One region of the Paenibacillus sp. W2I17 genome, then DNA from elsewhere that is predicted to be linked to it. Evidence: a T-box and tRNA genes for the amino acid it is inferred to sense, from the RefSeq annotation. Region 1 holds a T-box; the other regions hold tRNA genes.

Region 1 (10,492 bases):
GAAAGACACTGATTATTGTATGGTGTCTTTGCACTTACTTTCACTTGTTGAACAAATAACACTTATCTATAATGAAGGAGTCTAGCCAAATATTTTGTGTACAAAGGAGGATTGGGGCATGTCTGGTGTATTGTCTCCAAACTCGAATGATCCGCGTGTAATCCGCACGCGTCAATTAATTCTTGATGCGTTTTTAAACCAATTGAATATTAAAAATTTCAACAGCATTACGATTCAAAACATTACGGAACAAGCCACAATTAACAGGGCTACATTCTACGCCCATTTTCAGGATAAATATGCACTGCTTGAAGCCTTGTTATCGGATGCTTTTATGGAATATGTGACGAAAAGAGTGGACCCGGATGCCCGGTTATCAGCCGAAACCATACAGCAGCTTATATTTTCATTATGTGATTATCACGTCTCAAGTAATGGTTGCATCAAAAAATATGAGACAGTTGCACCAATTATTGAAGAGAACATCAAGACTCAACTGGAGCAATTCCTTCTTGAATTATTGAGCAAAGTAGCGGGTGATGTAGATCCCAAAACGCTGAAAATTACGGCAACCACGCTAAGTTGGTCGATCTATGGAATGACGTATCGATGGAATATTGAAGGCGGGCAGGAATCTCCGGCTGAATTAGCCAACAGAGTGGTCCCTTATATGATGGGTGGATTGGAATTGTTGAATTAACTTTATTTAACGAAATTGCATTAATATTTGGATGGATATGGGAGGAATAACAAGATGTTTGAACATTTGGTTGTTTTTAAATTTAACGATAAAACCACACTAGCTAAACAGCAGGAATGGGTGGATCAATTGCTCACGTTACAGGAACAAATCCCGGGGATTGTCGCGCTGACGGCAGGGATCAATGCAACGGAAGAAACGGACCGTATTCAAGGTTACACGATTGGATTGAGAGTGACGTTTGAAGATCAGGAGGCATTACGCGCCTATGGTCCACATCCTGCTCATCAGGCATTTGTAGCTTCCCTGGATGGTTGGGTGGAAGATGTAATTGTAGTTGATTATGCTATTTAAAGGCGCGAAATCAGAGGTTAAACGAATATAGGAGTTGAAGATTCCCATGTGTTTAATTTTATTTGCTTACAACATGCATCCAAAGTATCCGCTTATTTTGGGATCAAATAGGGATGAATTCTATCACAGACCTACGGCTCAAGCACACTATTGGGAAGACCATCCTCATATACTGGCTGGCCGCGATTTGTCGAAAATGGGAACCTGGATGGGCGTAACCACAGAGGGGCGTCTGGCTGCTGTCACGAATTATCGTGATCCGAATGAAGAGGTGCATGCCAAAGGCTCAAGAGGAGATCTGGTTGCTGATTTTTTAAAGGGAACGTCCACACCTGAGCAATATATACAACACGCGGAGAGAAGTCGCAATGATTATCCTGGCTACAATTTGTTAGTGGGTGATCCTGACGACCTCTATTATTATTCTAATGTGGGTAATGATGTGATGAAGTTGAAACCGGGAATATACGGGATTAGTAATCACTTGATTAATACAGATTGGCCCAAGGTGAAACGTGGAAAAGAAGGGCTGGAGAAAATCATCCAAGGGGAGGACAAAGCTACCCTGACAGAACAAATATTAGGTTTGCTGCAAATGGCAGACCCTTCAGTGGATGAGCATTTACCTCATACAGGTGTTCCATTGGAGTGGGAACGCTTGCTTTCTCCCATCTTCGTTAAAAGTGAGAAATTCGACTATGGGACCAGAGCTTCATCCGTTGTTCTGATGAATAGAGAAGAAGTGTTTTTTACGGAGGGGGTTCACCAGAACGGAGAGGTAATGGAGCAACGTTTTAACATCAAACCTCTTAACTCGACAAGCTGAGAATATGAAAGAAATGATGTTCTGACATTATGCATTAACATGAATCAATGAAGTGAAATCCAAAGTTCATGTTTCTTTTCTTCTGAGTGTAAAGAGTATTTTCGTTTTTTTGTGTCAACTAATATAACGCGACATAAACCGTTTGAGAGTACCTTTTGTACAACACGCCCAATTTTAGTTGGGCTCTTTATCTCTTATCACAATTCTATGTTATGAATCATGGAACTTCCCTGAATAGTTTATATAATGTGAATCAACATAACATGATTTTGCAGCGGTTCTGTTGATTCTAATTTCAGGGGGGCAACGTGGGATGAAAGAAACCAAAAAGATGAGAGTTTTTTCACTGGGGATTCAGCACGTACTCGCGATGTATGCGGGAGCAATTCTGGTGCCTTTGCTTGTGGGCAGAGCACTAAATTTGACTGCAGAGCAGTTGGCGTATCTGGTATCCATTGACCTGTTAACGTGTGGGATTGCAACATGGCTTCAGGCTCGGAAAGGGAAGTACTTGGGTATTGGTTTGCCAGCGGTGCTCGGAAGTTCTTTTGTAGCGGTGACACCCATGATTGCGATTGGATCGCAATACGGAATTCCTGCCATATATGGGTCGATCATCGCAGCGGGGTTGTTTATCGTCATCTTTGCCGTATTTTTTAGCAAAATCGTCAAATTGTTTCCGCCAGTTGTGATCGGTACAGTGGTGACCATTATCGGGCTTGCGCTAATCCCAACCGGTATTAAAAACATGGCAGGTGGAGCAAACAGTGAGAATTTCGGAAGTTTGGACAATCTGGCGCTTTCTTTTGGCGTATTACTTTTCATTCTAATCCTGAATAGATATGCCCGCGGGTTTGTTAAATCCCTGGCTGTTCTCCTTGGTATTATCGTGGGAACCCTCATTGCAGCCATCATGGGAAAAGTGAATTTTGCCTCTGTACAGGAAGCCTCCTGGTTCCATTTACCGCAACCCTTTTACTTTGGATGGCCTACTTTCGAAATCGGCCCAATTATTACAATGATTATTGTAGGTACGGTGGTTATCATCGAATCAACAGGTGTATTTATGGCTTTGAGCAAAATCTGTGATCAACCGATCAACGAAAAAGATCTGGCACGGGGATATCGCGCGGAAGGTCTTGCGTTTGTCCTTGGCGGCATCTTTAATGCTTTTCCATACAATACATTTGCACAGAATGTTGGTTTGGTTCAGCTCTCCAAAGTGAAAACGACCAATGTTGTTGTTGCAGCCGGAGGTATACTGGTCTTTCTGGGACTCATTCCGAAGGTAGCTGCTTTTGCAACTATTATTCCAAGTGCTGTCCTCGGAGGAGCGACTGTTGTCCTGTTTGGAATGGTCGTCTCATCCGGGATCAAAATGCTGCAAAACGTCGACTTTGGCAAACAATCCAATCTATTGATCGTGGCTTGCTCCGTTTCACTTGGGCTCGGTGTTACTGCTGTGCCCGATCTGTTTGCCCAGCTTCCTCAAAGTATTCGGATTATTGTTAGCGATGGTATTATCACAGGAAGCCTGTCAGCGATCCTGCTTAATGTCTTCTTTAACCTTGCTTTGAAAAAAGAGAGCTTGCCAGTACAGCCTGTACAGGCTCAAGAAGCACACACGTAATCCTTGTAATAACAGACGTGTCATCTAGTAGTAAGTAAGCGGAATAAATCCAAGATGGTTTTCTGGGAAGTGGAATGTAAGACAATGATTCCACTTGGCAAAGAAACCTCTTGGATTTTTTTGTGCTTACGATTCATGAGGAATGCAAAAGGTATGCAAATATGCTAAAGTTTCATCAAGAACATTTTAGATGTTCCTTACATTGAATTTCCATGCGACTACATAAATGAGCATCGGTTCACAAGGCTACAATATAACCAAGGGATATCCCTGGTGCAGAAAAGGAGTTGTGATCACATGCAACAAGAAACGTTGAACAAAGGATGGAACTTGGAGAATAGTTATGCGCAGTTACCGCAACCTTTTTTTACAAGCCAGAGCGCGGTGCCTGTTGAATCACCAAAGCTGATCATTTTCAATAGACTGCTTGCATCCGGCTTGGGACTGGATGTGGAGTCTCTTGACAGTGATGAAGGGGCGCAAATTTTTGCAGGTAATTTGATTCCGGAAGGAGCCGAGCCTCTGGCTCAGGCCTATGCAGGACATCAATTCGGCAATTTTAACATGCTTGGAGATGGACGGGCTTTGCTGCTGGGTGAACAGATTACGCCACAGGGCGAGCGAGTGGATATCCAGCTGAAAGGTTCAGGGAGAACCCCGTACTCTCGTGGAGGAGATGGACGTGCTGCTGTAGGGCCGATGTTGCGAGAGTATATTATTAGTGAAGCGATGTATGCACTAGGTATTCCAACGACACGCAGTCTGGCGGTGGTATCAACAGGAGAAAACATTATCCGCGAAACAGAGCGGCCGGGTGCCATTTTAACCCGGGTGGCTTCCAGTCATATCCGGGTAGCAACCTTCCAGTATGCAGCCAGATGGGGGTCTATCGACGATCTTCGGGCGTTGGCTGATTATACGTTGCATCGACATTTTCCTGATGTTGCTCAAGCTGAGAATCGCTATCTTTTGCTCCTTCAGGAAGTAATTAAACGGCAGGCGGCACTCATTGCCCAATGGCAGCGTGTTGGTTTCATTCATGGCGTGATGAACACGGATAACATGGCGATCAGTGGTGAGACCATCGATTATGGTCCGTGCGCCTTTATGGATGCTTACAATCCTTCGACCGTATTCAGCTCCATTGACAGGCAAGGTCGCTATGCTTACGGTAATCAACCATATATTGCCGGGTGGAATTTGGCTCGCTTTGCCGAGACGCTTCTGCCGTTGTTGCATGAAGATGAAGAACAGGCCGTGCAACTCGCTCAGGATACTATCGCACAATTTTCTGAATTGTACCATCATGATTGGCACAAGGGAATGCGTGCCAAACTGGGCTTGTTGGATGAAGAGGCTGAAGATGAAGCGTTGATCAAGGAGCTTCTTGAACTCATGGAAAAGCATAGTGCAGATTACACCAATACGTTCCTGGCATTGACCTTTGATAGGTTGGAAGGGACAGCTTTGTTTGGCACGCCAGAATTTGCTGAATGGAATGAGCGGTGGCAAGCAAGATTGGACAGACAGCAAGAGGAGAAGGAAGTCTCTCGACAGTTGATGAGAACAAGCAATCCAGCCGTCATTCCCCGAAATCATCGGGTCGAGGAAGCCCTTGAGCAAGCGGAGAACCACGGAGATCTTAGCGTGATGCAGAAGCTTTTGGCAGTTCTTTCAGACCCGTTCGCGCACTCACCTGAGCAGGCTGAATATGCCGAACTGCCAGCACAGTGCAATACTTCGTATCAGACTTTTTGTGGAACCTGATTGAACAGTATGGAATGAAGAGGCTGCCTTTGGCAGCTTTTTCATTTTTCATTCTGTCATCGACGTTACTTTATAGAGGCAGGTGCATTCATGTCCAACATGTTAAGCAAAGAACAATTGGCAGACATCCTTATACAGCTTTTAGAGCGTACATCTTTCCCTAGGGAACAGATGCAGAACTATGTTAACCGCTTGTTTGAGACCTTTAAATGGGATGGGGTGCCCTATGTAGAGAGTAGAAAAGATGCGTTTATGGTTCGAATATACGAACGTGGTCTCGTCTCATTGGAGAAACGGGTGAAACAGCCGGATGAAGTCATCTATTGGTTGCTGGAGGATATTATTTTCACCGCGACGCATGTAAGATTGTTGGAACGACATGGCGTGGATAATAAACAGACGCATTTGAACTATACAAATGAATTGATAAAGGACCTAAACAGGGGTGTTCTGGAAGCCTTCCAGCAGATCGGTGATCCGTATTTACATTGGCATCAGACGGGTAAACGTCAGGAGCTAGAGGGCATGGCATAAAGAAAAGTGAGGTGTGTTACGTGAGCGAGCAAGATATTAATGATGTATGGTATGACTATGCTGTGTTATTTGTCGAAAAAAAGAATGAATCTGGACAGGGCTGGGCATCGTTGACTTCGAACGAGCAGGACATTGCAGCTTTATGGTTATTAGAGGCGGATGTCTTTAATGGCGGTTTTATACAGTTTTTCTGTAACTGGGGGGAAGAGGGATACCGTTACGCGTTGCGGGCATTACATATCATTGATGCGACTCAAGTCGTGGAGATTATAACGTCAGCATACGGCTGCATTGAGCACTTGAAAGAGGATGAAAGGCTTACCGAACTGTGGGATATTCCTAAATTCCTGACAGAGGAACAAGAGTGCCAGTTAGATGCGTTAGATCAGCAGTTTTGGAACAATGAGGATCAGATCGCAGAGAAAGCTTATGGTTATTATCACGGAAAATTGAACATGATGATTATATAATCTGGTTTCAACTATGCATCCGTTGTTCTGTTCAAAGTTTGCATACTTGGTCTTGCAATGACTGAAACGTTCGGCTATACTTGCTATAAATTGAATACATGAATCACGTTGATAGAGCGCAGTAGCGGCTTTGTCCCTGTTACAGAAAGTCAGGGGTTGATGGAACCTGATACATACAAGGGCTGCGAATTACACTCTGGAGTACTTGGGTAATGCTAAGCGGGTGGGCAAACGATATATTGCCAAAAGTGGTATGGATAACGTGTTAAGGTCACGTGTTGTCCATGCAATTTGGGTGGTACCACGGTTATGATAATCGTCCCTGTGTCTAATGAAGACAAGGAGGCGATTTTTTTGTGTCCAAAAAAGCCGTTCCAGCGTGTAATTTCGTAATTTAACGTAGATCATGACTGAACACTGAGGATAGAAAAGGGGTTATACAAATGAATATTATTGATGAACTACAGTGGCGTGACGCCATTAACCAGCAGACAGATGCAGAGGGACTGCGTGAGTTGACCGAAACCAAATCAGTCTCATTGTACTGCGGCGTTGACCCTACGGGGGACAGCATGCATATCGGACATTTAATTCCCTTCATGATGCTGAAACGTTTTCAACTGGCAGGACACCGTCCGGTTATTTTGATTGGTGGAGCCACTGGAACGATTGGTGATCCAAGTGGTCGACAGGCAGAGCGTTCTTTGCAAACGATGGAGCAAGTGCAGGAGAATGTGGATGCACTGACAGCGCAGATGAAGAAGTTGTTCGTAACAGATGGTGATAATCAGGTTCGCATGGTGAACAACTACGATTGGACACACAAAATCAATGTCATTGAATTCTTGCGTGACTACGGCAAAAACTTTAACCTCAACACAATGCTTGCTAAGGATGTAGTTGCGAGCAGACTGGAAGGCGGAATCTCGTTCACCGAGTTTTCCTACCAGATCCTTCAATCACTCGACTACCTGCACCTGTTCCAGAACGAAGATGTACAGCTTCAAATCGGTGGTTCGGATCAATGGGGGAATATCACAAGTGGTCTCGATCTGATTCGCAAAAAAGAAGGATCTGAAGCGAAGGCGTATGGTCTGACCATTCCGCTCATGCTCAAATCCGACGGTACGAAATTTGGTAAAACAGCTGGCGGCGCAATCTGGCTTGATCCGAACAAAACGACACCATTTGAGTTCTACCAGTTCTGGGCGAATACAGATGACCGTGATGTGATCAAATACTTGAAATACTTTACCTTCCTGAGCAAAGAAGAAATTGAAGCTTTGGCTGAAAAGGTAGAGACAGAGCCACACAGACGTGAAGCACAGAAAGCACTCGCGGAAGAAATGACAAAATTCGTTCACGGCGAAGAAATGCTCGAGCAGGCTAAGCGTATTACAGCGGCGCTGTTCAGTGGTGATATCCGTTCCCTAACAGCAGATGAAATCGAGCAGGGTTTCAAGGAAATGCCAACATTCGAAACGGACGGCGAAGCGAAAAATATCGTCGACTTGCTCGTAGATCTGGGGTTGGAGCCATCCAAACGCCAGGCGCGTGAGGATGTCACTAAAGGCGCTATCTCCATGAACGGTGAGAAAATCACGGAGCTTGAATTCACAGTGTCGGCAGAGCATGCCATTGGCGGTAAATTCATCATTATCCGTAAAGGTAAGAAGAACTACAGCCTGGTTAAACTTCAATCGTAGTTTCCAAGAATTAGAACGTAACACAGAAACGTATAGAGACTACAATAGACACACAAATAAAGCCACAAATACAGAAACAAAAAGACCGTCTTCCATCTCTGTCAGGCGACAGAGGGGAGGCGGTCTTTCGTATATCAGGCCAGTGAGTGACCTATCTTATTGATTAACAATCGCTGTGATCTCTTCATCCAGATCAAGTCGTACATTCTCACGGTACGCCCGGATGTTGTATTCACTGTGCAGGTAGCGAAGAATCGCTTCAATCATATTGGACTCCACCAGATATTGACTACGGCCTTGAATCCAAACTTCAGCAGAATAACCTGTATCTTCTTCCCAGCTCAGTTCTACGTTTACATCGGTTGGACGTACACCCTTACGTTCTGCCATATGAATACAGATTGCATTCACAATTTCATCCATGCTCAGAACCATAGAGATTAGTACCGTCCGTTTCTGTTACGGTCATCATCACGATCATTGCGACGGTCATAACGACCATCCGCTGCAGGTTTGCGACGATTGGAGATGGCTCTGAAGAGTGCCATAGCCAGCATAACAATCAACATAATTGCTGCAACGTTAACGAGCAATCCAAGGATGTTACCCAGAGCGCCCATGCCACCGAACAATCCGCCAAACATCATACCAGCAAGACCACCAAGCATCATGCCTTTCATGAATCCGCCGCCACCGCCGAAGAATCCACCACCACGGGTTGCAGCTGCACCAGTACCGGACTTATTACCGGAATTGGATTGATTCACGTTGCTGTTGGAGTCGGATTTCTTAGGTGTATTGGTATAACTTTTTGTACCGGATTTGAATCCGCCACCACGTCTAGCATCCGCTGAATCCGGATTCGTTACTCCCACTGTTGCGAACAATAATGTAAAGGCCATAAATACCATCATTAGATGTTTAACTCCGAATTTTTTCTTCATTGTAAAGATCGTAACCCCCCGATTAATTTGTTTGAATCGCCCAAAAATGGGCCTTACTCATGTAATACGGTCAACTTGCAGGAACGTTTCAAATTTTATTAAATCTCTGAAACGCTTGGACTTGGGTCTTGAATTGCAGCTTGGCCATCAAGCAATTGGGTAACCCAATGACACCATTCCAGGCCTGTTTGTGCGTGCATTAACCCTTTTTGTACCAGGATGTAGCTTCCAAAATCTCGGTTGCCTACACGAAGATTATCCTGAGGTATACGTGACTTCAGATCCTCGAAATAACGTATGCGTTCCATAAACCAGCTTTTACGCTCGTTAAGAATGCGTCTCATGCTTCCGTCTTCCGCTATGCCAACACACAAAATACGCAAATTAAATTCATCGCGTGTAACTGGTGCGGTAACAGGAGTAATCATCCATTCCAAGAGCTTTTCAATGCCTTTTTCCGTAACTGCGTACATTTTCTTGTCCGGTTTGTCAGACTGTTGTACCCAGCGGGAGGCCAATAACTCATCGTTTTCCATCTTGGACAGGAGTGGGTAGATCTGGCTGTGTTTCGCCTGCCAATGAGGCTGGATTTTCAGCATCAAATCATAGCCCGATGACTCCTCGCGGGTAAGCAGCCCGAGTAATCCGTAGGAAAGTATGTTCATGCACATGTCTCCTTAATATTAGGGCTAGGTCAGAGAGAACAATCGTTTTTACTTTCTTTGACCGCTTTCATAAAAAGTGTACACTGAAACTGTATGGTTTGACAACCTGACAGAACAACTGCCTTAATTTAGACAAAAAAAGTGCGAACCATAAGGTCCGCACTCCAAACCATTTAGAGAGATGCCTGTTGTCCATACCCCTCAGCGACAAGATCAAGTTCACCTGTAGCAGAATCGATAACCATGCCGTGGACGGGTACATTGGGAGGAAGTAATGGATGCTTTTTGATCACTTCCACAGTATGTTTTACCCCTTCTTCAACGCTGTCAAACCCACGCAACCATTTTTGTAAACGGATGCCCGAATTCTCCAGAGTAGTCATGACTTCTTCCGATACACCACGCTCTACCATATGTCCAATCATGGTCTCAGCGTGAAGGGAAGCCATACCACATTCCGTATGTCCCACTACCAGGACTTCATCTGCACCCAGTTCATAGATGGCGACAAGTACACTACGCATTACACTCCCGAAAGGCTGAGAGATAATTGCACCTGCGTTTTTGATGATTTTCACATCGCCGTTTTTCAAGTTCATAGCCTTGGGCAGCAATTCCACCAGACGTGTATCCATACAAGTGATGATAACCATCTTTTTGGTTGGAAACTTGCCAGCCGTATACTTTTCGTATTCTTTGGTCTCGACAAATGATTTGTTGTAAGTCAAAATCTCTTGAATGTTGTTCATGTCCATTGCCTCCTGTTATCCAATACGACGAGCACGGCCACTTGCATATGATGCAGCTTGTCCTACACGCCTTTGCTTTAATAGTATTTCACGGTCAGCAGATGGCATTACTCCAACCCTTTAGAGGTTGTTCAAAAAGTCCACTTT
Region 2 (10,492 bases), 5.3 Mb from region 1:
ATTCCTTGTCAGGTAAATTCTGACCCGCACGAATGGCGTAACGACTTGGGCGCTGTCTCAACGAGAGATCCGGTGAAATTTTAATACCTGTGAAGATGCAGGTTACCCGCGACAAGACGGAAAGACCCCATGGAGCTTTACTGCAGCTTGATATTGAATTTGGGTACGATCTGTACAGGATAGGTGGGAGCCTTTGAAACGTGAGCGCCAGCTTGCGTGGAGGCAACGTTGGGATACCACCCTGATCGTATCTAGGTTCTAACCTGGTACCGTAATCCGGTGCGGGGACAGTGTCAGGTGGGCAGTTTGACTGGGGCGGTCGCCTCCTAAAGAGTAACGGAGGCGCCCAAAGGTTCCCTCAGAATGGTTGGAAATCATTCGAAGAGTGCAAAGGCATAAGGGAGCTTGACTGCGAGACCTACAAGTCGAGCAGGGACGAAAGTCGGGCTTAGTGATCCGGTGGTACCGCATGGAAGGGCCATCGCTCAACGGATAAAAGCTACCCTGGGGATAACAGGCTTATCTCCCCCAAGAGTCCACATCGACGGGGAGGTTTGGCACCTCGATGTCGGCTCATCGCATCCTGGGGCTGAAGTAGGTCCCAAGGGTTGGGCTGTTCGCCCATTAAAGCGGTACGCGAGCTGGGTTCAGAACGTCGTGAGACAGTTCGGTCCCTATCTGTCGTGGGCGTAGGAAATTTGAGAGGAGCTGTCCTTAGTACGAGAGGACCGGGATGGACGTACCGCTGGTGTACCAGTTGTTCCGCCAGGAGCACCGCTGGGTAGCTATGTACGGACGGGATAAACGCTGAAAGCATCTAAGCGTGAAGCCCCCCTCAAGATGAGATTTCCCAGTATGTAAGACCCCTTGAAGACGACGAGGTAGATAGGCTGGGGGTGGAAGTGCAGCAATGCATGGAGCTGACCAGTACTAATCGGTCGAGGGCTTATCCAATAGCAAGTTGTAATTCGCATGTTTCGTTTCGAATCTAGTTTTCAGAGAACGATCTCTGAATCATATTCCCTGATAGCTCAGTTGGTAGAGCACTCGACTGTTAATCGAGTTGTCACAGGTTCGAGCCCTGTTCGGGGAGCCATATGGAGAGGTGTCCGAGCTGGCCGAAGGAGCACGATTGGAAATCGTGTAGGCGTCACAAGCGTCTCGAGGGTTCGAATCCCTCTCTCTCCGCCATAATATTAAGGCCCGTTGGTCAAGGGGTTAAGACACCTCCCTTTCACGGAGGTAACAGGGGTTCGAATCCCCTACGGGTCATAATAACTTCAAAAAAAAGAAGTTGATTTTTACAACAAGATTATGATATGATCATAAATGTGTTGTTCGGAGGCTTAGCTCAGCTGGGAGAGCATCTGCCTTACAAGCAGAGGGTCGGGGGTTCGATCCCCTCAGCCTCCACCATATAAACTTTATAACGACGCGGGGTGGAGCAGCCCGGTAGCTCGTCGGGCTCATAACCCGAAGGCCGCAGGTTCAAATCCTGCCCCCGCAATTATGCTTTCCTTTGAGAAAGTAATCTGGAACCGTGGTGTAGTTGGCCTAACATGCCTGCCTGTCACGCAGGAGATCGCGGGTTCGAATCCCGTCGGTTCCGCCATTTAATCTTTACATGAGGCAAACTGTTCACTACATCTGCTGTATGGCACTGATGCCCTATATAAAGTGTAAGGAATTAAGATTAGACTTTATTATGGCTCGGTAGCTCAGTCGGTAGAGCAGAGGACTGAAAATCCTCGTGTCGGCGGTTCGATTCCGTCCCGAGCCACCATTCTTAAAACAATTTAATATGCCGGTGTAGCTCAACTGGTAGAGCAACTGACTTGTAATCAGTAGGTTGGGGGTTCAAGTCCTCTCGCCGGCACCATGTAATCCTGGAGGATTAGCGAAGTGGCCAAACGCATCAGACTGTAAATCTGCTCCCGTACGGGTTCGGTGGTTCGAATCCATCATCCTCCACCAGTTTTTAGGGGCATAGTTTAAAGGTAGAACAACGGTCTCCAAAACCGTTGGTGTGGGTTCAATTCCTGCTGCCCCTGCCAATTAACTTTTTAGAAAATAACCTTTTGTGGCGATCGTGGCGAAGTGGTTAACGCACCGGTTTGTGGATCCGGCATTCGGGGGTTCAATTCCCCTCGATCGCCCCTTTGTTTTTTCATTTTTTATTGGGGATTAGCCAAGCGGTAAGGCAACGGACTTTGACTCCGTCATGCATAGGTTCAAATCCTATATCCCCAGCCATTATGCGGACGTGGCTCAGCGGTAGAGCATCGCCTTGCCAAGGCGAGGGTCGCGGGTTCGATTCCCGTCGTCCGCTCCAAAATATGGCGCCATAGCCAAGTGGTAAGGCACAGCTCTGCAAAAGCTTTATCCCCAGTTCGAATCTGGGTGGCGCCTCCAGCATATGCCGGCGTGGCGGAATGGCAGACGCGCTCGACTCAAAATCGAGTGGGAAACCGTGGAGGTTCGAGTCCTCTCGCCGGTATATTGAATAGCCCTACATGTTGCTTATGCAATGTGTAGGGTTATTTTTATTTTATATAAATTGATTTTTGTATTGTAAGGATGGTTGGACGTTAATAAAGATTGACGTATGATTATATTAAGTATATTGTAGATAAGTAAAGTCTTTAATATGGAGGAGTGAAGTAGAGTGACTAATGGAAAAAATGTATTAGATACCGATCTGTTATTTGATCTTTCTGTATGGGAAGAGGCATGGAAGAATCGTCCGAGAAGTTCAAAATATAAGAAGAAATTTGAACGGTGGGCCAGAGATTATCATGCACAGTCGTTCACCGAAGAAGGAAAGCAGCGTTCTGAACGCATTATGGGCTGGATTGAAAACCAGGGTGTGGAATTCGCAGGGTTATCCATTTTGGACATTGGAGCCGCTTCAGGCATATTTACCATTCCTTTTGCAGAAAAGGGGGCAAGTGTGACCGCAGTTGAGCCTTCTGAGTTGCTTGTCTCCCTTATGAAAGAGACGATACCTTCAGCTCTGGAATCCAAAATCGAAATCGTAAACGAACGATATGAGGAAATCTCTATTCAGGATAAAGGCTGGGAGAAGAAATATGACTTTGCATTTGCATCCATGTGTCCAGCGATGTCGGATTGGGAAACGATTGAGCAGGCGATCAATTGTGCCCGGAAGTATGTGTATATAAGTACTATGGCGGGACAGAAGGAACACACACTAATGGATGAACTTAAGGATGTACTGGGTGTAACTTCTTCACATAAGGTCGGTGATCTGGGGTATATCCAACAGTTGCTGTATTTGAAGGGTTATTCTTATACGATGATCATTACGAGAGAAGTTAACTCATTTGAAGTACCAGTGGAAGAGATTATCGAGAAGCTGCCAGAATGGCTTAATACGTATGAGTTACCATCGGATGAAGATTCTCTCAGACTGGCTGAGAAGTACATTAGGGATACGTACAAGGATAGTACGGTGACCTTCTCACGTGGAGGAAGATTTGGTAAAATTCTAATTCAACTTGAACAGCCCAATATGAAAACAGTTCGCACTAAGGATAAGCGATAAATCGCATAAGCGTGGCACGTGTAATGATAATCAGGAATTGAGACAGAGACAATGTAGTCTAACGTCTAAGATGACACTAGGAAGCATCACAACGCTGTGCCAAAAGATGAACGGTTGAAACATATGAAGTTAAGATTGCAGAAGTAAAGTTGTAATTGAAGGGAGCAGGTTATGTGCTCCCTCTTTTTTTAAGCCACTAATTCATTAACCGCTTTGAACCAGACCCTCGTTTATTTAGAGATGTTCGAGACAACGAAACAAAACACATACCTCGTTTTCAGAGAATGATCTCTGAAGCATATTCCCTGATATTTCAGTTGGTAGAGTACTCGACGGTTAATTGAATTGTCACAGGTCCGAGCCCTGGCCCTGTTCGGGAGCCATATGGATAGGTATCCGAGCTGGACGAAGGAGTACGACTTACAATCGTTCTCCTTTTCTAATTTCTGTTCGATACTTCTGCTTTCTGCTTACGCTCCCGATACTGGCCGGGGGTGATTCCTTCCCATTTACGGAATGATCGGATAAAGTTTTGCGGATTGTTGTACCGAAGTCGTGCTGCGATATCTTTAACGGTTAGATCACTTTCGTCCAGCCATTTTTTAGCGATGTTAAATCGGTACTTGGTCAGATATTCACTAAATGCACAGCCTGTCTCTTTGCGGAAAACACTACTTAAGTAGTTGGCATTGTAGTGAAGCTTAACAGCACATTCCTCAAGCGTCAGATCCTTATCATAATCTTGATGAATCATGGCAATCATTTTCTCAGATATATGCTGATACTGGGCATACTGTCTCGCTTTAAAAACCTGAATGACGGGCAAGATGACTTGATATTTAAACCAATCCTCAACTTCAGCAGCGTACTGCAAACCATGAAGTTCATGAAACATCGAGCCACGACTTTGGGAGATCTGTCCGAGTCGTATGCCGGATTCCTGAGTCATTTGCAAAATATGCGTGAGCAGCCTCGTAAGAGCCACCTCATACTCCTCGGGTGTAACCTCCATACCAAAGATTACTTCAAGCAGTTGTTGCAGAAGAGCAGAGGCCTGGACTTCGTCCGCACTTTGAATAGCTTGGATCAACGAATATTCCAATGATTCCGGGTAGGTCATGGACCAAGTGGGAGCGTAATGATCTATGTTCTCATATTGAAAAATAATGCCTGTTCCCAGCTTCATCCGATGCCTCAATGCTTCCATGGCTTCTGTATAAGCTTGAGGTATGTGATATAGAGAGCTGTGTGGCTGGCTGAATCCTATACTGACTTGAAGAGTTAGAATCTTATCCAACTGTTGTTGTAACTGGTCTGTTAATACATATAGCTGCTGTGAAAAAATAAACTGATCCTGTTCCACGGTGCCAATCACCGTGACTACTGTATGTTCCAGTACAATGGGAAGCAATTGTTGGTTATGCACAACGGTTTCCTCCAATATATTTTGAATAGCGAATAATAAGAGGTCACGATCACTAGCTCTATATTTTGTATGATTAACGAGATCGGCCTGTAGTGTAATAACAGCAATTTGTTGCCATTCCCGAACCTGATGCGTGTAGCCATATTCATTCAGGGTGTCATGAAGAGTATGAACAGGGATCTTACCCTGGAACAGATTCATCATAAAATGATTGCGAATCTGCAATAGATGCACATTAAGTGTGTTCTCTAATTGGGAGCGAGAGGCAGATAATTGTGAGACCCCTGCTCTGATTTGTTCGAACTCATCAGGAAATGGTGCTGATTGCTGAGCTACCGTGTTTCCTTCTTTGGACAGGTGGTTGTCACCAAGTTGGGTTAAAAGTTTACGAATCGGGACATGCATTCGCTTGGAGCCGAGCCAGGCGAGTATTAATGAAAGTAAAAGTAAGAAAATACTGATATACAAGGTGTGTAATCCGATATCGATATATTCTTGTGTCAGAATATTGGTAGGTGAGATTAGCACATAAGTCCATCCCTTTAAGGTAGAAGGGCTATATGTCAGAGAATAATGTGTATCGGCGATCTTAACTTCCCGTTTTTCAAAGCCTGTTGAAAATGTGATGGGTGATAGTTTGGTTATGTTGGCTTCCGTATCCCGATCCTGTAATCCAATGGCAGACAACGGTTGTCCAATGTATACAGGATCGGGATGGACCAAGATACGTTGTTCCCGATTCAAAATGATCAGTCCTGAGGCAGCATTGCCTAAGGAGGCTTCTCCTAGTGTATTTTGCAAAGAGCATGCAGGGATTCCCGCAATCAGGGCAGCATCGGAAGACGTATTCAGATTCGGAATAGATCTCGCAAGGGCAATATGATAAATACAGCCTGTACCGGGTGAACGCTCATCATTGCTGAACACCGATGAAGGGGAGAGTTGCCATCCAGAAGTTAACGTATCCGATATCAATTCCTTCATGGGAAGAGCCAGTGGGAAATCCGTATTACGGTACAATCCGGCATGATCAATAAGCCAATTCTGAGATTGATTCACCAGAGTAATATCCAGCAAAGGTTCCCATGACCTCATATTCTGAAATTCGCTCTGTAGTTTGTCGGCAAGTAATGGTCCATTTCCTTCTAGTGAAGAAGAAGCAGACAGGGAACGGAGGGTTACCGGAGAGCGAACGGCCTGATCAAGCATATAACTGACTGTAGCGAGTTTGTGTTCTACGTTGGATTGCATTTGTTCCAGCAACTGTCTGTTGGCCTGCGTACGATGCAGCTCAGTTTGGTTTGATGAATAGATAAATGCGGCAATTCCCGTTAACAAAATGGGCAGGGTGCTTAACAGGATTCCGAAGACGATCATTTTATGGAGATAGCTGATTGGTCGCACAGTCTCAGTTCCACCCCTGACATTAGAAATAGTAACACTTTCTATTTTAGTAAACGCTTACATATAGAACAATCTAAATTTTGTTTATTTGGATAAATAAGTAATTTTATGAGAGGGTATAGAAGTGGAGATAAGGGATTGCTGATAGATGATTTTGCAGAAAAGGTTAGAGAAACGGCTTGGACTGACTATCCAATACGGAATCATGAGAAACGAAATTGCAGTGTGAACGTAAATAGAGACATGGACATCATTCTCTCTACCTGGTGATATCGGGTGAAGTAGAGCCTGTATACGGGTAATAGAAGGTATCTTGGAGTGCTATTCAGCTTAGGTGGAACGTTGGTCTTATATAGGGACAGTCAAAGGTCCAACTAGATCCCCGACCTGAGTCTAGGATGAAAAACCGTCCACGGTCTGTTTTGAAAAGTCGCGGAATCCCCTAGAATAAGGACATAAGGTTAAACAAGAAACACGGAAACAAAAAAAAGAAACAAACGAACAAATGACTCAACACATTAACAAGGAACGAATGGAAAGGGCGGTGAACAACAATTATGAGATTGAATAAGGGAAATGGCTGGGCGATTGTATTGATTGCGCTGGGTGCACTACTCCTCTTCGGAAAGTTAACTCCACTTCTTGGACACTTAATGGGTTATCTGATTCCGGTCCTGATGATTGCACTGGGATATTACGGAGTTAAACGAGGGAATGTGATGCTTGGCTGGATTGTTCTCATCATCGGTATCATCTCACTGATGGGTAAACTGGCATGGTTGATCGGACCGATCATCGCGATCGGGTTAATCATCTTTGGTATCTCAATGCTAAGCAATAACCGCAGTCGTCGTGGTCGGTACTAAGCTTTCACGATTATGAAAAGGAGGGACAGAACATAATGAGTGTATTTCGTCGAATGCGGGATATTACCGTAGCCAATCTGAACGAACATTTGGAGCAAAGTCAGGACCCAGTCAAACTGATTGATCAGTTCCTGGTCTCGACCCGCCAAGACATCGGTGAAGCCGAGAAACTTCGTCATCAATACGCAAGCCATACCAGACAAATGAAACAACAAGCCGATCAGGCAGCAGGTATGGTGAACAAACGGGAAGAACAGGCTTCCATGGCTCTGAAAGCAGGGGAAGAACATCTCGCTAAGCTGGCCTTGCAGGAGAAAATCCTCCACGAGGAAAAAATGGAACAGTACAATGAATTGTATGCACAAAGTTATGCGGCATTACAGGAGTTGGATGAACAGATCGACCAGCTGAAGGTTGAATATCAGAATGTGTACAGCAAACGCCAATATTACTACGCTCGTATGCAGACGATTCAGTTACAGCAACGTATGAACCAGAGAGGCAATCACAACGGTCAGAATGTACCCCGTATGTTTAACCGACTGGATGATCAAGTCTCTGATCTCGAATATGAAGCACAAAGTCTCCGCGATATCCGGCGGATGAATCAAGATGGTTCAGGAGTGACTGGCAGCATGTCATCCTCTACGTTGGATAAGGAACTAGAACGCTTAAGACAAAAATTGAACAATGACAGAAAGGAGTAGTCACAATGAGTAAATTATACCGCTCGGCGCGTAATCGAATGCTAACAGGTTTGATCGGTGGCATTTCTGAAAATCTCGGATTGAGTACCACGCTGCTACGTATCATTTTCTTCATCAGTATTTTCGCTACGGGAGGTACATCATTGTTGATCTACTTCATCGCTGCATTGGTGGTACCAAAGGAATCCAATCACGTTGATCCATATGCTTATGATTCCAACGTAAGAGGATACAAGTAAACGAAAGGAGCAAGCACATGAGCAAATTATACCGCTCAACGCGTGACCGGATGTTAACCGGCTTGTGCGGCGGAATTTCCGAAACCATCGGAATGGATTCCACCCTGCTGCGTATCATCTTTGTTATCAGTATCTTCGTTACTGGCGGCACGTCGTTGTTAATATACTTTATTGCAGCACTGGTGGTACCAAAAGAACCGTATCCGCCTTATGATCCATATGGCTACGGTCCGGGCCCAGGCCCTGGCAGAGGATACGACAACTATGATCATCAGCCACCAAGAGGTCCTTTTCAAAATAATCACAACCAACAAGGTCCTGGTAACTTCGGTCCCGGCCCTGGATACAACAGCAGACCCCAATCTGGTCCGCGTTCTTATGACAACAACGCCTACGGAGCAGGTGCACCACAAGAAAGTGAACTTGATTCCATGATGAAAGATATCGAGAAAAAAGCACTGAAAAAAGAAGTTGAAGAGCTTCGCCAAAAATTATCTCGTTACGAGAAGGGAGAAAAGTAAAATGGGAGTATTTAAACGGATTAAGGATATGACGAAAGCATCGGTAAATGATATGTTGGATAAAGTAGAGGACCCGATTGTAATGTTGAACCAGTACTTGCGTGATATGGAGGCTGAGATTCATGAGGCAGAGGTAACTGTTGCTAAACAAATGGCAAATGAGCGCCGCATGAAACAACGTTTGGATGAAGCGGAGCGTACTTCGGTACAACGTGAGTCCCAAGCAGAAGCTGCTCTGTCTAACGGTCAGGAAGAAGTGGCACGCAAATTGTTGGAAGAGAAAATCTACTTTGATCAAAAAATTACGGAGTACAGCGAACTGCATGCACAGTCCGAAGCACAGGCAAAAGATCTGTTGCAACAGTTGCATGATATGAAAGATGAGTTCTACAAAATGCGTAACAAACGTAATGAACTCGTATCCCGTGCACAAATGGCAAAAGCCAAAAAACAAATGTCTTCCATCAACAGCTTGCATTCGATCGAAAGTGGTGGCGCATCACTTGGATTCCACCGCATGGAAGAGAAAATCATGCAGCTGGAAGCTGAAGCTGACGTAGCTCGTGCACCTTATCGCAACACATCATCCACGTACACGAATCCTGTAGATGTGGAAAAACAGTTCAAAGTGGATCAGCAATTACAAGCCCTCAAAAACAAAATGGGCAATGGTTCCAAGAATGAAGCGAACGGAACTTCAAAAGAATAACTGTTCGCTTAGTGGACAATATGATATTCTATAAATCGTGTATAATGTACGGTTGGTAGAACAAAAGTTAAGCCATACAGGACTTCATTGCCTGGTATGGCTTTTCCGTTGAATAAAGAGAGATTAACTTACAGAGGAGGTGCGGCGGGGATGAATCAAAAGAGTAAATGGCTTGCAGTTGTCATTATGATTATTGGCACAATGATGTTATTGAATGACAATATTAACTTCCTCACCGCTGCCGCACTGATTCTGTTAACGGTTGGAATGCTTCAAGTCCGCAATGGGGATACCCGCAAAGGTCATCGGTATCTTGGCATTGGTGCGGCACTGTTATTGCTGGATAATTTAATGATTGTATTTTTGATTGTACTTGCTTCTTTAGCTTACTTTTATTCAAAAAACAAAAAGATTCATCTGGACGAAGGCGTTATGAAGAAACAGAATTTCATGGCTCGGTACTACTGGGATCAATCATCCTGGACGTTACGTAGTATGAGTCTGTGGCATGCCATAGGTGAGGTTAACGCGGATCTATCTCTTTCGATTCCGGAGGAGAAACAAACAATTGTGCTGCTGCAAGGAGTTATGGGTAATGTTCGCCTTACACTACCAGAAGATTATGGTGTGGAGATTGAAGCATCGGTTCTTTTCGGCCGGATTAATCTTCTTGGAGAACAAGATAGCGGCATGATGAACAAATTAGTATGGAGAACGCCTGGATATGAATCCAGTGAACATAAAGCAAAATTTGTAATTTCTTATATAGTTGGCGACCTAAGCATCAGTAATCCGTAGTAAAATAGATGAAGAGAAGGAGGAGACCCCGATGAAGACAAAACGACATACCGACATGGTAACCCGAAGTATGGGTGAAGGGATCCTCCTGGTTTTCATTGTGCTCGCTGTTATTTTGTATGTATTGTTTACATATGGTTATCTTGCTCCGTTTGCAGGCTGGCGGCATCTGATTCAATCGGGTCTGGCTCTATTGCTGCTTCTGATTGGGATCGGTGCGGTCTTTGGGTTCTATCAGAGTTACCGGGTTAAACGCC
Region 3 (10,492 bases), 3.8 Mb from region 1:
CCACGGATGACAGGACCGAGGAACACGCCCTCATCCATACCGTTACCAATGGTAATGCGGTCTGCCGCTTCCACCAGCTTTTGTACCAGTTCGTCAGCCACATCACCCACAGCCACAACAACCGCACATGCCATGCAACGCTCCCCTGCTGAACCAAAAGCTGCACTGGTAATCTCTTTCACGGTTAGATCCAGATCGGCGTCCGGCATAACGATGGAGTGGTTTTTGGCACCAGCCAGTGCCTGTACCCGTTTGCCATGCTTGGATGCAGTGGTGTAGACGTATTCAGCTACAGGTTGTGATCCGACAAAGGAGATCGCTTGAACATCCTTATGTTCCAGCAACCCGTTCACGACATCATGCGCACCGTGAACGATGTTGAGCACGCCGTCCGGAAGCCCTGCTTCCTTGAACAGCTCTGCCAGGCGGCCTGCCAGTAGCGGTGTGCGCTCGGACGGCTTCAGGACAAAGGTGTTACCGCACGCAATAGCCAGCGGGAACATCCAGCACGGTACCATCATCGGGAAATTGAATGGGGTAATTCCCCCAATAACACCGATCGGGTAGCGGTACATGCCCGACTCCAGTCCTGTCGCGATGTCAGGCAGTTGTTTGCCCATCATCAAATTCGGGGCACCTGCCGCGAACTCGACGCATTCAATGCCACGCAATACCTCGCCGTACGCTTCGGCATAACTTTTACCGTTCTCCAGCGTCACCAGGCGAGCCAGCTCTTCCCAATGTTCAACCAGCAGTTGCTGGTAGCGGAACAGAATACGTGCACGGCGCGGAACCGGTGTGCTGCTCCAGGATTTGAACGCTTCTCGTGCTGTCTGAACCGCCAGATCCACGTCCGCTTGTTCAGACAGTGGCACATGTGCAATAACTTCTTCCGTGGCCGGATTCACAACCGGCTCCGTACGAGTTGACGCCGGGGTTACCCAGGCACCTCCGATCCAGTTTTGTACCATTGTCGCTGTTGCAGACGCTTCAGAAATTCCTTTTCCCATAGCCCTGTCTCCCTTCGCTTATGTGTGAACCCTTATGTTCAACATGTTCATTGTTATAGATCTGTATGAGTACGTTGTTCAAAGTATTGCAACGTGCTTCAGGACACGGTGATCTCGCCCCGATTGCAACGTTCGATGTAATCATTCACCTGTTCCACCGTTGGCATCGCATTCGAACAGCTGTGGCTTGAAATGACGATACTTGCTGCGCCACTGCCATATGCCATGCTGCGCTCAATCGTCCAACCCTGCATCAATCCATACAGGAACCCGGCTGCGTAGGAGTCGCCTGCCCCGAACGTTTTGACCACTTTTGCCGGATAGCTGTCAGCACGGTGAGAAAGCCCTTCACGCGTATAAGCAATGGACCCTTCCTTGCCGTGTTTGATTACTACAATATTCGCTGAGAAATCAAACCATTTCTGTGCAGTTACCTGATCGCTATGATCCGGATTGTGGTCGAATGTCTCCATCATGTCGAACTCTTCACGTGTGCCGAGGATGATATCGCATTTCTCGGCTGCGAGGTTATAATAGACCGCTGTCTCTTCGTTCGATGTCCATGTGTATGGGCGATAGTCCAGATCAAACACAATAACTGTGCCATGTTTTTTCGCATACGTTAGTGCCTGTAATACGGCTTCACGGGATGGGCTCTGCGCGAGGGCTGTGCCTGAGATTAGCAGCACTTTGGAGTCAGCAATCAACTGCTCCTGCACCTCTTGCGCTTGTAATAACAGATCAGCCACATTGTCCCGGTACATCAGGATACTGCAATTGGTTGGGCTTTTGATTTCGGTAAAAGCAAGCCCTGTCACTGCTCCGGTGTCATCTGTAACTACATTTGATGTGTCGATGCCGTTCTTCTCCAAATAACTCTGGATGAATCTGCCCATCTGGTCACCCGCGATTTTACCGATAAAAGCCGTCTCCATACCCAGTCTGGACATGCCAATCGTAATATTGGCCGGAGAGCCGCCAACATACTTCGTAAACGTCATCGTCTCTTCCATCGGGCGATTGATCTCATTGGCGTTCAAGTCGATGCACAAGCGGCCAATCGCGGTGAAATCCTTCTTCCTGGATACCGGAAAGGATACGTAAGTCATTGCATGTGAGCCCCTTTCTGTAGTGGGATTTTCCATGTTGTATATCGATATCTAGACTAGTTACTCATTCCATCGTGAGGACTCGTAAACGGCTAGAGTAGGTCAATTTTATTTTCCAATCGTAATTGCAATGCTGAACGATTCAGCTATGTTGGTATAACGACTCCATATAGTTCAAAGATCGCTTCGCATACTCATACGGGTTATGAATTGCTGGGTCCTGTTCTCCTTCAAGCATCGCCCAACCATCGTACCCTCGTGTAATCAGTTCCTGAAGAATGGGAGCAAAATCAATGCATCCATCTCCTGGTACGGTGAACACTCCTCTACGAATACAGCCGACAAAATCAGACTGCTCCGCGCGTGCTTCATCCAGCACATGCGGGCGGATATCTTTCAGATGAATATAGGCGATCCGATCATAATGTTTGCGCAGCAGTTCAAGCGGATCGGCTCCGCCATAGTAGGCATGACCTGTGTCATAGAGCAGATACACGAGAGAAGGGTCCGTCAACTCCATCAGTCGATCAATCTCATCCGGTTGCTCTACCACTGTGCCTCCATGATGATGGTACGTAAGCTTCAACCCATGTTCGCGGGCAATAGCTCCTGCTTCGTTCAACCCTTCAGCGAGGATATGCCATTCAGATTGGTTGAGTCTGAGCACTTCTTTTTCATTCGGTGTCCGTCTTGGATCAAAATGAAGTGACCCACCTACCTCCGCCGTACTGATCACCTTACTGCCCATGGATTGCAGAAATTCCGCATGTCTCCGATAACTGTCCAGCTCCGACTGACGATACGCCGGATCAGAGAACAGTACCGATTTCCACTGGGAGACCAGATTGATATTTCTCTTACTCAGTTCTTCACGCAATATAGCAGGGTCGGTCGGATATTTACGTCCCATCTCTGTACCTGTCAGCCCAAGACGCTGAATGTCATCCAGAATCTGTGCACACGTTGTCGCATCACCATGCTCCTTCACATCTTCACCGACCCAATTGATCGGATGAATCCCAAGCTGGAATGGCAGCTTGCTCATTGCTCCACGTCTCCTTTGTCGTTCAACATTATGGTTCACTATATTTACACTGCACAATCCGATGACAGAACAACCTTCCGATACAGCTTCCTTTCAGAAAGCTTTTAGCTCCGCTTCTTCAGGCTCCTTTTTTAGAAGGAATATCGGATTAAAAAGGTCTTGCTTTGGCACGGTTGGCTTGCATGGTGTGATGTGCATGAACTACCTTTTCCTCGGCAGATACTTCTGGCACACCTACATTCCACCACGACTCGTATCCACCTGCGTTGGTTCCAGGCACGACCGGGATCTCAATCAACGTACTCACCGTTTCGTTCTTCGCATCTCGGATTGCTTGTTCCAGCTGTTCTGCCGTTTCCGCTCTATAGGATTTGGCTCCCATGCTTCGGGCGTGAGCTGCGAAGTCCATTGGCATGTAGTCCCCGGTCAATCGTCCGCTTTCTGACTCCCGATAACGGAACTCATTGCCGAACCCGTCACTACCGTGTTCCCGCTGCAAATTATGAATACACTGGAATCCATTGTTGTTGAATAAGAGGACAGTCATCTTCTTCTGTTCCTGCAAACTGGTCACAAACTCCGAATGCAGCATCAGATAACTGCCATCACCGACCATGGCGTACACTTCACGATCCGGCTCCGCAAGTGCTGCTCCGAACGCTCCACTTACCTCGTACCCCATACAGGAGAATCCATACTCCATGTGGTATGTCTTTGGTTCAGACGCACGCCACAGACGATGCAGATCGCCTGGCAGACTGCCTGCCGCACACACAATGACGGAGGATGGATCAATGGTCCGATTAACTATGCCGACTGCTGTAGTCTGCGCGAGTCCTGCTTCGTGTTGTGCTCCATACAGCCGATCCACTTCTGCATTCCACTCAGCGCGGAGATCAGCGATTTCGGATGCACCATATGCACTGCGGTATTGTCTTTCCTGCAATTCCTTTTGCAAAGCCTGCAGTCCTTCGCGTGCATCTGCCAGAATGGCTTCCCCGCCTAACTTGGCAGCATCCATGCCGTTCAGGTTAATGTTGATGAATGAAGCTTCCGGATGTTGAAAAGCAGAGCGGGATGCCGTCGTAAAATCGGAGAAACGAGTACCGACGCCGATCACCACATCCGCTTCTCTCGCCAGCCTGTTGGCTGCTAGAGAACCTGTAACCCCGATGGCCCCCACATTCAGTGGGTGGTCCCAAGAGACTGCGCTCTTGCCCGCCTGCGTCTCGGCGATCGGAATACCAAATGCCTCGGCGAATTCCACGAGCTGGACGGATGCCTCAGAGTACAACACACCGCCACCTGCAACGAGCAGCGGCTTTCTGCCTCGGGCAATCTGCTCCGTTGCCCGCTCAATGGCTGCCTGTACCGGGGGGCGACGATCCAGATAATGTACTTTGCGGGCAAAGAACGATTCTGGATAATCGTATGCCTCTGCCTGTACATCCTGCGGCAGTGCGAGCGTTACTGCTCCTGTCTCTGCTGGATCGGTTAGCACACGCATCGCCTGTGTAACAGCAATCATCAACTGTTCGGGACGAACAATGCGATCCCAGTACTTGCTGACGGCTTTGAATGGATCAGTGGCTGAGATCGTATAGTCACTGCTCACTTCTAACTGCTGAAGTACCGGGTCCGGTTCCCGTGTAGCAAAGTTATCTCCTGGAAGCAATAAAACCGGAATCCGGTTCACCGTTGCAGTAGCTGCCGCTGTAATCATATTCAAAGCACCAGGTCCAATGGATGTAGTACATGCATAGATCTGTCTACGGTTCTTCTGCTTGGCATAAGCCGCTGCCGTATGCACCATGCCTTGTTCGTTCTTGCCTTGCATATACGTCAGGCTTCCCGGACTGCGCTCCAGCGCTTCTCCAATGCCTGTTACATTGCCATGTCCAAAAATACCGATGATTCCCTTCACAAACTTGGTTTCCACCCCGTCAACCGAGATATATTGCTGATCCAGGTATCGAAGCAGTGCCTGAGCCATCGTTAGTCGAATTGTTTTCATGAATTGATCGCCGTCCTTTCCTTTACGAGTTAAGCGCTTAATCTACGTTAAGTTTAAGCGCCTTACCCCTAAAGGTTAAGCGCTTAATTGATATGGTATTACAGGTTAATGATTTACGCAAGCTATTTTTGTAAGCGTTTTTATGAAATGTGGTAAAGAAAAGATATTCTTGTGTTCGAACATGTGTTAGACCTTCTCTATTTGAACACTTCCACAATGACTAAGAACAGACTTAAATGAGGGGGAATTCATGGTGAGGATGGGATACATGCTAAAGCCAAATAATCCGTAATCTTCGTATACTACAATCGCCCATATACCTATGAAAGCAAAAAAAGAAAGAGACGGTGAGTACCGTCTCTTTCTTTTGCAATATATAAGCGGGTGATGGGAATCGAACCCACGCTATTAGCTTGGAAGGCTAAAGTTCTACCATTGAACTACACCCGCATAACAACAATCGGGATGACACGATTTGAACATGCGACCCCCTGGTCCCAAACCAGGTGCTCTACCAAGCTGAGCTACATCCCGTTATCTATACCGGCGAGAGGACTCGAACCTCCACGGTTTCCCACTCGATTTTGAGTCGAGCGCGTCTGCCATTCCGCCACGCCGGCAAAATATGAAGTTATAATGGCGCGCCCTGAGAGATTCGAACTCCCGGCCTTTTGATTCGTAGTCAAACGCTCTATCCAGCTGAGCTAAGGGCGCAAATATTGGAGCGGAAGACGGGAATCGAACCCGCGACCCTCGCCTTGGCAAGGCGATGCTCTACCGCTGAGCCACTTCCGCAAATAAAGAATGCGCGTGGAGGGACTTGAACCCCCACGTCAAAGACGCTAGATCCTAAGTCTAGTGCGTCTGCCAATTCCGCCACACGCGCATATAATGGTGAGTCATGAAGGGCTCGAACCTTCGACACCCTGATTAAAAGTCAGGTGCTCTACCAACTGAGCTAATGACTCATAGAAAAACTGGTGGAGGATGATGGATTCGAACCACCGAACCCGTACGGGAGCAGATTTACAGTCTGATGCGTTTGGCCGCTTCGCTAATCCTCCAGGATTACATGGTGCCGGCGAGAGGACTTGAACCCCCAACCTACTGATTACAAGTCAGTTGCTCTACCAGTTGAGCTACACCGGCGTATTACATGGTGTTATAAATGGTGGCTCGGGACGGAATCGAACCGCCGACACGAGGATTTTCAGTCCTCTGCTCTACCGACTGAGCTACCGAGCCTTACTACATTAAAAAAAATGGCGGAACCGACGGGATTCGAACCCGCGATCTCCTGCGTGACAGGCAGGCATGTTAGGCCAACTACACCACGGTTCCAGATCACTTTCTCAAGGAAAGTATAATTGCGGGGGCAGGATTTGAACCTGCGGCCTTCGGGTTATGAGCCCGACGAGCTACCGGGCTGCTCCACCCCGCGTCGTTATAAAGTTATATGGTGGAGGCTGAGGGGATCGAACCCCCGACCCTCTGCTTGTAAGGCAGATGCTCTCCCAGCTGAGCTAAGCCTCCATATTATGACCCGTAGGGGATTCGAACCCCTGTTACCTCCGTGAAAGGGAGGTGTCTTAACCCCTTGACCAACGGGCCTTACTGGCTCCCCGAACAGGGCTCGAACCTGTGACAACTCGATTAACAGTCGAGTGCTCTACCAACTGAGCTATCAGGGAATGGTGGAGCCAAGCGGGATCGAACCGCTGACCTCCTGCTTGCAAGGCAGGCGCTCTCCCAGCTGAGCTATGGCCCCATACTCTGGTGTATTTCATTGTTGTGGTCTTGCTATGGGCCCTGGTGGACTCGAACCACCGGCCTCACCCTTATCAGAGGTGCGCTCTAACCAACTGAGCTAAGGGCCCTTATCAATTTTCGAAAAAAAATACCCCAATGGGGTTTCGCTTGGCGGCGTCCTACTCTCCCAGGACCCTGCGGTCCAAGTACCATCGGCGCTAGAGGGCTTAACGGTCGTGTTCGGGATGGGTACGTGTGGAACCCCTCCGCCATCGCCACCAAACGCATAGCTTACATTTCAGAGTTGTTGTTCTCTGAAAACTAGATTCGAAACGAAACATGCGAATTACAACTTGCTATTGGATAAGCCCTCGACCGATTAGTACTGGTCAGCTCCATGCATTGCTGCACTTCCACCCCCAGCCTATCTACCTCGTCGTCTTCAAGGGGTCTTACATACTGGGAAATCTCATCTTGAGGGGGGCTTCACGCTTAGATGCTTTCAGCGTTTATCCCGTCCGTACATAGCTACCCAGCGGTGCTCCTGGCGGAACAACTGGTACACCAGCGGTACGTCCATCCCGGTCCTCTCGTACTAAGGACAGCTCCTCTCAAATTTCCTACGCCCACGACAGATAGGGACCGAACTGTCTCACGACGTTCTGAACCCAGCTCGCGTACCGCTTTAATGGGCGAACAGCCCAACCCTTGGGACCTACTTCAGCCCCAGGATGCGATGAGCCGACATCGAGGTGCCAAACCTCCCCGTCGATGTGGACTCTTGGGGGAGATAAGCCTGTTATCCCCAGGGTAGCTTTTATCCGTTGAGCGATGGCCCTTCCATGCGGTACCACCGGATCACTAAGCCCGACTTTCGTCCCTGCTCGACTTGTAGGTCTCGCAGTCAAGCTCCCTTATGCCTTTGCACTCTTCGAATGATTTCCAACCATTCTGAGGGAACCTTTGGGCGCCTCCGTTACTCTTTAGGAGGCGACCGCCCCAGTCAAACTGCCCACCTGACACTGTCCCCGCACCGGATTACGGTACCAGGTTAGAACCTAGATACGATCAGGGTGGTATCCCAACGTTGCCTCCACACAAGCTGGCGCTCATGCTTCAAAGGCTCCCACCTATCCTGTACAGATCGTACCCAAATTCAATATCAAGCTGCAGTAAAGCTCCATGGGGTCTTTCCGTCTTGTCGCGGGTAACCTGCATCTTCACAGGTATTAAAATTTCACCGGATCTCTCGTTGAGACAGCGCCCAAGTCGTTACGCCATTCGTGCGGGTCAGAATTTACCTGACAAGGAATTTCGCTACCTTAGGACCGTTATAGTTACGGCCGCCGTTTACTGGGGCTTCGGTTCACAGCTTCGGGATTGCTCCCTAACCACTCCCCTTAACCTTCCAGCACCGGGCAGGCGTCAGCCCGTATACTTCGCCTTACGGCTTCGCACAGACCTGTGTTTTTGCTAAACAGTCGCTTGGGCCTTTTCACTGCGGCCCCCTCGTGCTATTCACACTACCGGGGCACCCCTTCTCCCGAAGTTACGGGGTCATTTTGCCGAGTTCCTTAACGAGAGTTCTTCCGCGCGCCTTAGAATACTCTTCTCGCCTACCTGTGTCGGTTTGCGGTACGGGCACCATCACCTGGCTAGAGGCTTTTCTTGGCAGTGTGAGATCATGACCTTCGCTACTATAATTTTCGCTCCCCATCACAGCTTAGCCTTACAATGTGCGGATTTGCCTACACATCAGCCTCACTGCTTAGACGGACATCCATCAGTCCGCGTCACTACCCTACTGCGTCCCCCCATTGCTCATAACGGCTTACGGTGGTACAGGAATTTCGACCTGTTGTCCTTCGACTACGCCTTTCGGCCTCGCCTTAGGTCCCGACTTACCCTGAGCGGACGAGCCTTCCTCAGGAACCCTTAGGCTTTCGGCGGATCAGATTCTCACTGATCTTTTCGTTACTCATACCGGCATTCTCACTTGTATAATGTCCAGCGCTCCTTACGGTACACCTTCAACCCTTATACAACGCTCCCCTACCCCTGATGCAAAGCATCAAGCCATAGCTTCGGTGGTGTGTTTAGCCCCGTTACATTTTCGGCGCAGAGTCACTCGACCAGTGAGCTATTACGCACTCTTTCAATGGTGGCTGCTTCTAAGCCAACATCCTGGTTGTCTGTGCAACTCCACATCCTTTCCCACTTAACACACACTTGGGGACCTTAGCTGATGGTCTGGGCTGTTTCCCTTTTGACAATGGATCTTAGCACTCACTGTCTGACTCCCGGAAGTAAGTCTATGGCATTCGGAGTTTGACTGAGCTTGGTAACCCTTGCGGGCCCCGCACCCAATCAGTGCTCTACCTCCACGACTCTGTTTTCCGAGGCTAGCCCTAAAGCTATTTCGGGGAGAACCAGCTATCTCCGAGTTCGATTGGAATTTCTCCGCTACCCCCACCTCATCCCCGCATTTTTCAACATGCGTGGGTTCGGGCCTCCAGTGCGTGTTACCGCACCTTCACCCTGGACAGGGGTAGATCACCCGGTTTCGGGTCTACGTCCACGTACTAAGTCGCCCTATTCAGACTCGCTTTCGCTGCGGCTCCGGCTCTTCACCTTAACCTTGCACGGGAACGTAACTCGCCGGTTCATTCTACAAAAGGCACGCCATCACCCCTAAAACGGGCTCTGACTTTTTGTAAGCACACGGTTTCAGGTTCTATTTCACTCCCCTTCCGGGGTGCTTTTCACCTTTCCCTCACGGTACTGCTTCACTATCGGTCGCTAGGAAGTATTTAGCCTTGGCAGATGGTCCTGCCGGATTCATACGGGGTTTCACGTGCCCCGCACTACTCGGGATCCGTCTCGGAGGGAACAGACTTTCAATTACAGGGCTTTTACCTTCTTTGGCGGGCCTTTCCAGACCTCTTCGTTTAACCGGTTCCTTTGTAACTCCATGTGAGACGTCCCACAACCCCAAAGAGCAAGCTCTCTGGTTTGGGCTTCTCCGCGTTCGCTCGCCGCTACTGACGGAATCACTATTGTTTTCTCTTCCTCAGGGTACTTAGATGTTTCAGTTCCCCTGGTATGCCTCTGCACAACCTATGTATTCAGTTATGAGTAACTGGAAATTACCCCAGCTGGGTTTCCCCATTCGGACACCCCCGGATCAAAGCTTGCTTACAGCTCCCCGAGGCAGTTTCGTTGTTCGCCACGTCCTTCATCGGCTCCTAGCGCCTAGGCATCCTCCGTGTGCTCTTAGTAGCTTAACCATATCGCTCGTGTTCGAGCTGTCACTCCGCTTGGTTTGCTTGCGCAAATCCAAAAGTTGTTCCATTTCGATCACTCGCTCATGCAATCTACCGTTTTTATTGAAACTTGTTTAACACAAGTTCAGCTAAAAAGGAATGTTCTAATTCGCGTTTGTTTCGTTTCGATATCTAGTTTTCAAAGAACAAGCTCCATGCAAAAGCAAGCTGTTTGAGAGTTTGAGCTCTCAAAACTGAGCAACGAGTGAGTGTTTTGCAGCTAAGCTGCATATTTGAATGTT

Evidence for each region. The T-box of region 1 lies ahead of tyrS (tyrosine--tRNA ligase). A T-box ahead of a tRNA ligase gene usually reads a tRNA of that ligase, here a tRNA-Tyr.
Region 2: it encodes a tRNA-Tyr, which carries the amino acid that the T-box ahead of tyrS (tyrosine--tRNA ligase) is inferred to sense. The anticodon was not compared.
Region 3: it encodes a tRNA-Tyr, which carries the amino acid that the T-box ahead of tyrS (tyrosine--tRNA ligase) is inferred to sense. The anticodon was not compared.

What each region holds. Positions count from the first base shown of each region.
Region 1 is NZ_JAUSXM010000001.1:439,167-449,658, forward strand. Features, by position in the region: gene QF041_RS02010 (TetR/AcrR family transcriptional regulator) at 119-700, shown strand; gene QF041_RS02015 (Dabb family protein) at 755-1,054, shown strand; gene QF041_RS02020 (NRDE family protein) at 1,101-1,880, shown strand; gene QF041_RS02025 (nucleobase:cation symporter-2 family protein) at 2,194-3,510, shown strand; gene QF041_RS02030 (protein adenylyltransferase SelO) at 3,808-5,277, shown strand; gene QF041_RS02035 (Imm63 family immunity protein) at 5,368-5,811, shown strand; gene QF041_RS02040 (DMP19 family protein) at 5,832-6,281, shown strand; T-box leader at 6,381-6,608, shown strand; gene tyrS (tyrosine--tRNA ligase) at 6,725-7,987, shown strand; gene QF041_RS02050 (YxcD family protein) at 8,144-8,422, opposite strand; gene QF041_RS02055 (hypothetical protein) at 8,428-8,931, opposite strand; gene QF041_RS02060 (PadR family transcriptional regulator) at 9,030-9,596, opposite strand; gene QF041_RS02065 (beta-class carbonic anhydrase) at 9,770-10,345, opposite strand.
Region 2 is NZ_JAUSXM010000001.1:5,746,140-5,756,631, forward strand. Features, by position in the region: rRNA gene QF041_RS25610 (23S ribosomal RNA) at 1-954, shown strand, start outside; tRNA gene QF041_RS25615 (tRNA-Asn) at 1,021-1,096, shown strand; tRNA gene QF041_RS25620 (tRNA-Ser) at 1,100-1,191, shown strand; tRNA gene QF041_RS25625 (tRNA-Glu) at 1,201-1,272, shown strand; tRNA gene QF041_RS25630 (tRNA-Val) at 1,341-1,416, shown strand; tRNA gene QF041_RS25635 (tRNA-Met) at 1,434-1,507, shown strand; tRNA gene QF041_RS25640 (tRNA-Asp) at 1,535-1,612, shown strand; tRNA gene QF041_RS25645 (tRNA-Phe) at 1,708-1,783, shown strand; tRNA gene QF041_RS25650 (tRNA-Thr) at 1,804-1,879, shown strand; tRNA gene QF041_RS25655 (tRNA-Tyr) at 1,889-1,974, shown strand; tRNA gene QF041_RS25660 (tRNA-Trp) at 1,981-2,054, shown strand; tRNA gene QF041_RS25665 (tRNA-His) at 2,084-2,156, shown strand; tRNA gene QF041_RS25670 (tRNA-Gln) at 2,179-2,253, shown strand; tRNA gene QF041_RS25675 (tRNA-Gly) at 2,258-2,332, shown strand; tRNA gene QF041_RS25680 (tRNA-Cys) at 2,339-2,412, shown strand; tRNA gene QF041_RS25685 (tRNA-Leu) at 2,419-2,497, shown strand; gene QF041_RS25690 (class I SAM-dependent methyltransferase) at 2,666-3,565, shown strand; gene QF041_RS25695 (helix-turn-helix domain-containing protein) at 4,005-6,395, opposite strand; gene QF041_RS25700 (LiaF transmembrane domain-containing protein) at 6,953-7,261, shown strand; gene QF041_RS25705 (PspA/IM30 family protein) at 7,297-7,968, shown strand; gene QF041_RS25710 (PspC domain-containing protein) at 7,974-8,207, shown strand; gene QF041_RS25715 (PspC domain-containing protein) at 8,225-8,728, shown strand; gene QF041_RS25720 (PspA/IM30 family protein) at 8,730-9,437, shown strand; gene liaF (cell wall-active antibiotics response protein LiaF) at 9,588-10,235, shown strand; gene QF041_RS25730 (sensor histidine kinase) at 10,267-10,492, shown strand, end outside.
Region 3 is NZ_JAUSXM010000001.1:4,276,681-4,287,172, forward strand. Features, by position in the region: gene QF041_RS19165 (CoA-acylating methylmalonate-semialdehyde dehydrogenase) at 1-1,010, opposite strand, end outside; gene iolC (5-dehydro-2-deoxygluconokinase) at 1,109-2,119, opposite strand; gene iolE (myo-inosose-2 dehydratase) at 2,262-3,164, opposite strand; gene iolD (3D-(3,5/4)-trihydroxycyclohexane-1,2-dione acylhydrolase (decyclizing)) at 3,313-5,178, opposite strand; tRNA gene QF041_RS19185 (tRNA-Gly) at 5,558-5,628, opposite strand; tRNA gene QF041_RS19190 (tRNA-Pro) at 5,639-5,712, opposite strand; tRNA gene QF041_RS19195 (tRNA-Leu) at 5,720-5,798, opposite strand; tRNA gene QF041_RS19200 (tRNA-Arg) at 5,816-5,892, opposite strand; tRNA gene QF041_RS19205 (tRNA-Gly) at 5,899-5,973, opposite strand; tRNA gene QF041_RS19210 (tRNA-Leu) at 5,984-6,064, opposite strand; tRNA gene QF041_RS19215 (tRNA-Lys) at 6,071-6,146, opposite strand; tRNA gene QF041_RS19220 (tRNA-Tyr) at 6,157-6,242, opposite strand; tRNA gene QF041_RS19225 (tRNA-Thr) at 6,252-6,327, opposite strand; tRNA gene QF041_RS19230 (tRNA-Phe) at 6,348-6,423, opposite strand; tRNA gene QF041_RS19235 (tRNA-Asp) at 6,442-6,519, opposite strand; tRNA gene QF041_RS19240 (tRNA-Met) at 6,546-6,619, opposite strand; tRNA gene QF041_RS19245 (tRNA-Val) at 6,636-6,711, opposite strand; tRNA gene QF041_RS19250 (tRNA-Glu) at 6,718-6,789, opposite strand; tRNA gene QF041_RS19255 (tRNA-Asn) at 6,794-6,869, opposite strand; tRNA gene QF041_RS19260 (tRNA-Ala) at 6,871-6,946, opposite strand; tRNA gene QF041_RS19265 (tRNA-Ile) at 6,982-7,055, opposite strand; rRNA gene rrf (5S ribosomal RNA) at 7,094-7,210, opposite strand; rRNA gene QF041_RS19275 (23S ribosomal RNA) at 7,287-10,214, opposite strand.